Regions from separate parts of the Enterobacter oligotrophicus genome, predicted to be linked through region 1. Evidence: predicted binding sites of a transcription regulator. Region 1 holds the regulator's gene; each other region holds the start of a gene.
The links. Region 1 encodes Fur, which represses iron uptake genes when iron is present. Its sites were predicted from a motif close to ATAATAATGAGAACNACTATCAA; they were not measured.
Positions count from the first base shown of each region.

Region 2: a site for Fur is predicted at 1,188-1,210, ahead of exbB (tol-pal system-associated acyl-CoA thioesterase). Genes of this name have one in related genera too.
Region 3: a site for Fur is predicted at 1,072-1,094, ahead of sufA (Fe-S cluster assembly scaffold SufA). Genes of this name have one in related genera too.
Region 4: a site for Fur is predicted at 1,400-1,422, ahead of ftnA (non-heme ferritin). Genes of this name have one in related genera too.

Region 1 is NZ_AP019007.1:3,848,913-3,851,115, reverse strand. Features, by position in the region: gene ybfE (LexA regulated protein) at 1-132, shown strand, start outside; gene fldA (flavodoxin FldA) at 288-818, shown strand; gene fur (ferric iron uptake transcriptional regulator) at 1,108-1,554, shown strand; gene chiQ (ChiQ/YbfN family lipoprotein) at 1,712-2,038, opposite strand; gene chiP (chitoporin ChiP) at 2,086-2,203, opposite strand, start outside.
Region 2 is NZ_AP019007.1:1,683,103-1,685,305, reverse strand. Features, by position in the region: gene metC (cystathionine beta-lyase) at 1-1,020, opposite strand, end outside; gene exbB (tol-pal system-associated acyl-CoA thioesterase) at 1,272-2,003, shown strand; gene exbD (TonB system transport protein ExbD) at 2,008-2,203, shown strand, end outside.
Region 3 is NZ_AP019007.1:4,431,582-4,433,784, forward strand. Features, by position in the region: gene EoCCA6_RS21265 (MerR family transcriptional regulator) at 86-820, shown strand; gene sufA (Fe-S cluster assembly scaffold SufA) at 1,134-1,502, shown strand; gene sufB (Fe-S cluster assembly protein SufB) at 1,511-2,203, shown strand, end outside.
Region 4 is NZ_AP019007.1:691,003-693,205, reverse strand. Features, by position in the region: gene tyrP (tyrosine transporter TyrP) at 1-504, opposite strand, end outside; gene ftnA (non-heme ferritin) at 764-1,261, opposite strand; gene yecR (YecR family lipoprotein) at 1,466-1,801, opposite strand; gene EoCCA6_RS03280 (RpiB/LacA/LacB family sugar-phosphate isomerase) at 2,049-2,203, shown strand, end outside.

The DNA of each region.
Region 1 (2,203 bases):
GTCGAACTGAAGCTCAACGCCGATGCCGTCGATGCGCTTAATGCGCTGGCGAACGCCCGTGACATCAGCCGCAGCGAGCTGATTGAAGAGATGTTAATTGCTCAACTTGAGATGATGCACAGCAAGGCATAAGTCTGAAAATCCCCTTTATCACCCTTTTCATGTAGCACAGAGTGCAGTCCTGCGCGATAGCTGTTTCCGCAGGGTTGCCAGTTCTGCTATTATTGCCCTTATCCGTGGACAAATTGCGCCACCATACCATTAAGTTTCAAGAGGTTATTTTACTCATGGCAATTATCGGCATTTTCTTCGGCAGTGATACCGGCAATACCGAAAATATCGCAAAAAACATTCAAAAACAGCTCGGTAAAGACGTTGCCGATGTGCATGACATCGCCAAGAGCAGCAAAGAAGATCTCGAGGGCTATGACATCCTGCTGCTGGGTATCCCGACCTGGTATTACGGTGAAGCGCAGTGTGACTGGGACGATTTCTTCCCAACCCTGGAAGAAGTGGATTTCAACGGCAAACTGGTTGCCCTGTTCGGCTGTGGCGATCAGGAAGACTACGCTGAGTATTTCTGTGACGCGCTGGGCACTATCCGCGACATCATTGAACCACGCGGTGCGGCTATTGTGGGTCACTGGCCAACGGCAGGCTATCACTTTGAAGCCTCTAAAGGCCTGGCAGACGACGATCACTTCGTTGGCCTGGCTATTGACGAGGACCGCCAGCCAGAACTGACGGCTGAGCGTGTTGAGAAATGGGTTAAGCAGGTCCGCGAAGAACTGAATCTGGACGACATTCTTAACGCCTGATTTCTCTGCGGCGCGACTCCGGTTGCGCCCGTTTCCAGGTAAAACCGATTAAATTAATTGCTACAAACTTTTAACTTTTTCGCTCAGACCTGTACAATATCCCCCGGTAAAAAGTGGGTGCCATCGAACAAGTTTGTTGGTGATACCACGTTTTTATAAGCATACTTTGCTTGAGACTTGCAGTTTTCATTTAGCCATGGCAGTTCTATAATGAGACGCATCATCCCAAGTGCATTTTCTGTCACTTCTTCTTTAGAAGTGAATCGTTTAGCAACAGGACAGATTCCGCATGACTGACAACAATACCGCATTAAAGAAGGCTGGCCTGAAAGTTACGCTTCCTCGGTTAAAAATCCTTGAAGTGCTTCAGGGGCCAGACAATCACCATGTCAGTGCGGAAGACCTTTACAAGCGTCTTATCGACATGGGTGAAGAGATTGGGCTGGCAACCGTTTATCGCGTGCTGAACCAGTTCGATGACGCGGGCATTGTCACCCGTCATAATTTCGAAGGCGGTAAATCTGTTTTCGAACTGACCCAGCAGCACCACCACGATCACCTGATCTGCCTCGATTGCGGCAAGGTCATTGAATTTAGCGATGATTCTATCGAAGCGCGCCAGCGTGAAATTGCCGCTCGTCATGGCATTCGCCTGACCAACCACAGCCTGTACCTGTATGGTCACTGTGCAGAAGGCGATTGCCGCGAAGATGAACATGCGCACGATGCGAAATAAAGTAGTGTTTATACTCTGAGCCAGCCGAAAGGTTGGCTTTTTTTTGCCTGTTTTATGGCAATAAAAAGCCCGGTGGCGCTGCGCTTACCGGGCCTACGGGCTGTGACACCTTTGCAGGTCCCGTAAGCGCAGCGCCACCGGGCGTAAAAACGGCTTATTAGTTGTTGTTGCTGCGGATCTCCTGCCAGATTTTATCGCAACGCTTCGCCACTTCCTGATCGTTACCCGTTTTACGTGCCTGAATACAGGCCTGGTAATCCATCACGCGAATGTTTTCCTGCGTCGCAAACTGTTCATGCGCTTTCTCTTTCTTAAGCACATTCAGCACGCTCTGGCAGGCTTCGATTTTATCCGGCGATCCCTCAGCGGTATTGATACAGGCGCTATACGCTTCTTTAAGACGCGAATCCTCTTTCGGTGCCTGAGGCTGAGCGCATGCCGCCAGCCCTGATGCCAGCAACGCGACGACGATAATTTTTTTCATCATGTTCAGTCTCCATCCCGGCGGGACTCAGCCCGCCGGAGCGTTCATCAGAAGATAGTGAATGGCGCGATAACCATAAATTTCACGTCACGTTCATCCTGGAAGATGTTGCCGTAACCGCCCGCATAGCTTGGGATATCAGAATGGTTGTCGTACTGCGTGAAG
Region 2 (2,203 bases), 2.2 Mb from region 1:
CCAGGAGTAGGCCATGCTGAAGAGGGAAAAATGATCCAGATAGTGTGCCAGCTCGTCGTTATTCAGCCGTTTTTTGAGAACAAACGAGAACAACCCACTGCTGCCCGTAAAATCTCGTTGCCAGAATTCGTGGCCTTTACTGCCCGGTAATGCCGGATGATTAACGCGTTCCACCTGAGGGTGCTGCGCCAGCCATTCGGCTATCTTCAGGCTGCTTTCATGGTGCTGACGCAAACGCACACCGAGCGTGCGGATGCCGCGGCTGGTCATGTAGGCGGTGTCGGCATCAACCATCTGGCCCATCAGGTAAGCATTCTCGCGCAGTTGATCCCAGCAGCGGGCGTTAGACACAGCCGTGCCGATCATACCGTCGGAGTGCCCTATCAGGTATTTGGTCGCCGCCTGAATGGAGATATCAATATCAAACTCCAGCGCCTTAAACAGCACGCCTGCCGCCCAGGTATTGTCGATCATGATGATCGCCTCTGGCGCTTTGCTGCGCACGGCCCTTACGATGGCCGGTACGTCGTGCACCTCCATGGTGATGGAACCGGGAGATTCCAGGAACACAAGGCGCGTGTTCGGCTGAATAAGTTCTGCAATACCTTCACCAATCAGCGGGTCAAACCAGCCGGTCGTCACGCCGAGCTTGCTGAGAATTTTGGTGCAGAAGTCCTGGCTTGGCTCGTAAGCCGTGTTGGTCATCAGGATATGATCGCCCTGTTCCACAAACGCCAGAATGGTGTTGGCGACCGCCGCCGCACCGCACGGAAACAGCGCACACCCCACGCCGCCCTCCAGTTCGCACATCGCTTCCTGCAGCGAAAAATGGGTTAGCGTGCCACGACGACCATAAAACAAGCCGCCTTTGGCACGGTTACGCGTAGCTGTTTTTTTATCTTCAACGGTATCAAACACCAGCGAGGAGGCCCGTTGAATCACGCTGTTCACCGATCCCTGCGTGTATTTTTTGCTGCGTCCGGCCTGTACCAGCGTGGTTTCAAGATGCTTCTTAGTCATGTTCGCTAACCCTGTTTTTATACGTCTGGACGTCCAGACTACCACGATTGCAAAAATGTGCACCCGGATGCTTATCGAATAAGCAGAAAATGTTATGAAAAATACGCATAAGAAATTTTTACTGCGTAAGCGCAAGGAAAGTGAGCGGAATTTACGGCACTATGTAAATACTAATGAGAACTACTATCAATTCGACGACGTTTTGATATTATTACGCTCAGAATTTGTGATTTGCGTCCTGGAGATACAGAGTGGGTAATAATTTGATGCAGACGGATCTCTCCGTTTGGGGCATGTATCATCATGCTGACATCGTGGTTAAGATTGTGATGATCGGCCTGATTCTGGCGTCCGTGATCACCTGGGCTATCTTCTTCAGCAAGAGCGCAGAGCTTATCTCGCAGAAGCGTCGTCTCAAGCGCGAGCAGCAGCAGCTGGCCGAAGCCCGCTCTCTGGATCAGGCATCTGATATGACCTCATCTTTCCATGCGAAAAGCCTGACCGCCCTGTTAGTGAACGAAGCGCAGAACGAGCTGGAACTCTCCGCAGGCAGTGAAGATAACGAAGGCATTAAAGAACGTACTGGTTTCCGCCTGGAACGTCGCGTCGCTGCCGTTGGCCGTCATATGGGCCGCGGTAACGGTTATCTGGCCACTATCGGTGCAATCTCCCCGTTCGTCGGCCTGTTCGGTACGGTCTGGGGCATCATGAACAGCTTTATCGGCATTGCCCAGACGCAGACCACCAACCTTGCCGTTGTGGCACCGGGTATTGCAGAAGCGCTGCTGGCGACCGCCATCGGCCTGGTTGCCGCTATCCCGGCGGTGGTTATCTATAACATCTTCGCGCGTATGATTGGCAGCTACAAAGCCACGCTGGGTGACGTTGCTGCACAGGTTCTGCTGCTGCAAAGCCGTGACCTGGACCTGAATGCCAGCTCTGTTAAACCGGTGCACTCTGCGTCCAAACTGCGTGTAGGTTGATTCTATGGCAATGCGTCTTAACGAAAATCTGGACGATAACGGTGAAATGCATGAAATCAACGTGACGCCGTTTATCGACGTCATGCTGGTTCTGCTGATTATCTTCATGGTGGCAGCGCCGCTGGCGACGGTTGACGTGAAGGTGAATCTACCGGCGTCTTCCAGCCAGCCGCAGCCGCGCCCGGAAAAGCCAATCTATC
Region 3 (2,203 bases), 580 kb from region 1:
ATGAGGTCTTAGTTATACAAATGGTTTGTACAATCTGATAAGGTTGGCTTAGTTAGGTATGGAAGTTCTGAGCGTGAGGGAGTTAATGGCCTATTACAGTATCGGCGAAGTGGCCGAACGATGCGGTATCAACCCCGTTACGCTGCGTGCCTGGCAGCGCCGTTATGGATTGTTGAAGCCACAGCGCAGCGAAGGGGGACATCGTCAATTCGACGATGAAGATATCCTGCGCATTGAAGAGATCAAGCGCCTCATGAAAAGTGGCGTCTCGGTTGGCAAGGTGAAAGCCTTGCTGGAAAACAAAGACGTCATCACGCAGGGAAACTGGGTGTCATTTCAGGAAGAGATGCTGTCCGTTGTGCGTTACGCCAGCCCGGCAAAACTGCGTGCCAAAATCGGTGAATTCCGCCGCGATCATGCGACGGATGCGCTTATCGATAACATTATCATCCCCGTTCGTCAGCGAATAAGCCAGGATCAGAACACGGTGCGTCATATGGCGAGCCTGCTCGATGGTGTGCTGATTGAATTCGCCGTCACAAGCCTGGCAGAGTCGCGAAAAAAAGCCGGGAAAGATGCCCTGCTGATCGGTTGGGAGTGTGACGATCGCACGCACCTGTGGCTTGAGGCCGCTCGTCTGGCGCATAAGGGCTGGCATATTGATGTGCTGGCAGAGCCCATTGATTCTCCGCGCCCTGAACTCTTTCCAGGGCAAAAAATCTTTGTCTGGACGGGAAAATCCCCTACGCCTCGTCAGCAGGAGTTGCTGGATTACTGGCGGGAACAGGGTTTTTCAGTCTCCTTCCACGCAAGAACATAAAGGGCCCGGAAGGGCCTTTTTAATTTCTTCTGCCCGCATTGGAAGTACAAAATCTATCTCAAAAATAGGCATTTCCGATGCATATTTTATTTTTCACCAGATTCATGCCACTCCTGCAGTCAAATGCATTATTAATCAATGCATTGAACAATTACATCCTTCCCGTCAGCATCGCGTGACAGGGTCTATGCTTAATAAAAGTAGCCAAAAAGGGCGAATTAGCCGAAAGCCCCTGCTGTCTGGGGGTTGAAGTGATAATCGTTATCACTAACATGGTGTTATGCCCTGGTGGCTTAACAGATGAGGTGGACCTATGGAACTGCAATCAGAAACCTTTAATCCGGCCGATTTTGCCTGGCGTGGTTTAACCCTCACGCCTGCGGCTGCGGCGCATATCCACGAACTGGTGGCAAAAAAGCCCGACATCCTCGGCGTGCGTTTGGGCGTGAAGCAGACAGGCTGCGCGGGTTTCGGCTACGTTCTTGATACCGTGACTGAGCCTGAAAAGGATGATCTGGTGTTCGAGACCGATGGCGCGAAACTCTATGTTGCGCTGCAGGCGATGCCGTTTATCGACGGAACGGAAGTCGACTATGTTCGTGAAGGTTTAAACCAGTTATTCAAATTCCATAACCCGAAAGCCCAGAACGAATGCGGCTGCGGCGAAAGTTTTGGGGTATAGGCGGTACTATGTCTCGTAATACTGAAGCAACGAGTGATGTGAACACCTGGAGCGGCGGACACCTTAACTATAAAGAAGGGTTCTTCACGCAGCTGCAGACCGATGAACTGGCGAAAGGCATTAACGAAGATGTCGTTCGTGCGATCTCGGCTAAACGTAATGAGCCGGAGTGGATGCTTGAATTCCGCCTCAGCGCTTTCCGCGCGTGGCTGGAAATGGAGGAGCCGCACTGGCTGAAAGCACACTACGACAAACTGAATTACCAGGATTACAGTTACTACTCCGCGCCCTCCTGCGGGAGCTGTGACGATACCTGCGCCTCGCAGCCGGGAGCGGTTCAGCAGACCGGCGCTGAGAACAGCTTCCTGAGCAAAGAGGTTGAAGAAGCGTTTAACCAGCTCGGTGTGCCGGTGCGAGAAGGGAAAGAGGTGGCGGTGGACGCCATTTTTGACTCCGTATCGGTCGCGACAACCTATCGTGAAAAGCTGGCAGAGCAGGGGATCATTTTCTGTTCCTTTGGCGAAGCGATCCACGATCACCCGGAACTGGTGAAAAAGTATATTGGTACGGTGGTGCCGAGTAATGACAACTTCTTTGCGGCGCTTAACGCCGCAGTGGCATCTGACGGCACCTTTATCTACGTGCCGAAAGGCGTGCGTTGCCCGATGGAGCTGTCCACCTATTTCCGCATTAACGCCGAG
Region 4 (2,203 bases), 1.3 Mb from region 1:
AACATGCGGTGCCAGCAGAACTAGCATCACAATCAGGAAGAGAATTTTGGCACTGAACAAAAAACGGTTAAACAGATCGACCAGTGTAGTCCCTGCACAGACGACACCGCCGCCAGTCAGCGCGAAGAACATGGCACCGGTCGCCGGTGAAATGTCAAAGCCGAACCCGTCATTAACGCTGGAGGCGATCAGCTCCCCGGCACCGCTAATGTAAGCGGCGGTGAGGGCGTACATCAAAAACATCATGCTAAAGCCGGTGAGCCACTTCCCGTAGCGCCCGAGATAGCGTGCCGCAAGCGAGCCCAACCCTGTATCAGCAGGAACATGCTGATAAACCTCCAGCAGTAGCAGGGCGGTGTAACACATCAGTGCCCAAAGCCCGGCCAGTAACAGCAGCGTGACGCTAAATCCAACGCCTGCGGCTGCCAGTGGCATTGCCAGCATTCCTGCGCCAATCGTCGTACCGGCGACGATAAAAATACTTCCCAGAGTTCTGTTTTTCACGCTTTCCTCTACAACCGTTCCATATCGCGACAAAATCTGCGGCGCAGAGTAAGGGAAAAGCCGTAACTCGTCAAATCACCGTTACAACCCATGTAATTAAATGTTTACGGTTCGACAGAGGGGCACAAATCGGGGCTGGCGCTAAGCGATATCTGGCGATGAGAAAGTGATGTGTTTAATTGTGTGCGAGGGAAAGAAAAGGTAATACGTGGCGTGGGTGTCATGAAAACGGTGCTGAAAGATCAGCACCGTCAGAGAATTAATTCTGCGTATCGAGCGTGGAAAGTTCTTTATCAATAAAGTAAAGACCTTCACCGGATTTACCTGCCAGAGATAATTTATCCAGCACGGATTTAAACAGTTTCTCTTCTTCATGTTGCTCTGCAACATACCACTGCAGGAAATTAAAGGTTGGATAGTCCTGGCCGATCATAGCGGCATGAACCAGTTCGTTAATTTTCTGGGTGATCAGCTGCTCATGCTCGTAGGTGGCTCGGAACAGCTCATCAAGAGAACCGTATTCCGCAACCGGGGAAGCCACCGGTTCAATACGCGGCAGGCTGCCGGTATCGGTCATGTAGTCAAACAGGCGCTGCATGTGAGTCATCTCTTCCTGCGCATGGCGACGCAGAAATGCCGCAGCACCTTCAAAGCTGTGGTAGCTGCACCAGGCGCTCATTTGCTGGTAAAGGAGAGAGGAATAAAGCTCAAGGTTCATTTGTGCATTGAGCTTGTCGATCATTTCAGTTTTCAGCATGGTGCAGCTCCGGTTTATTATTTCTGGTTCACGATGAGCGACACTATAATTTGTTATTTAATTATTTGCAAAAAGTAAAATAAATATTTCTTTATTAAAAATACGAATGGGAATAAAACGCATTGACGCTTTGTATTTATATTAATGAGAATTATTTTTGTTCTTAATTAAACAGACTGCCAGCGGTGCTGGCAGCAGAGATTATTACCACGGATTGGTTGCATTAGGGTTAACGGCGTAGCCCATGCATTTATACTGGATCGTCACGCTCTCATTAAGACACAGAGAGCCACTAATGAGGGTACATGTTTTGACGGGTTGACCATAGGCGGAGGCGGTGGCATATCCCATGCTCTGACAGGCTTTAACGGCTGTACCGTTATTCACATACTCATCGGAGTGGGCGTTTTGCAGTATGGCCTGGCCGAAGTCAAGGCGGACAATCCCGTTGGGTGCGTCAAGATGACTGACCTCAGCCTGGCGGTTAATGTTACACCCAGCGAGAAGCAGGATCGTGCCAGCTATGATTACTCTTTTCATGGTTCACTCTGCGTGAAGGGGAAATACGTTATTTTAACGTCCACCGTTCAGGTCAATGGCTGGAATAGCCGGAGGATCAACCCTTTCTCTTCGCAACGAACAGCATCAGGTCGAGAAATTGTGAGCGCATCTGTGTTTTTTAAAACAAGTTTTCACTTAATTTGAAAGCATGTTTGTTTGATAGTAAGGTTACTGATGAAAAGGTATCCACAGCGGGACTTCCCGCCATGCATTCAGGAGAGAAAAGATGAAAATTGCACTGATGATGGAAAACAGCCAGGCAGCTAAAAATCCCATCATCCTTAATGAGTTAAAAGCCGTCGCCGATGAGAAGGGCTTCCCGGTGTATAACGTAGGCATGAGTGATGAGAACGATCATCACCTTACCTATATTCACCTTGG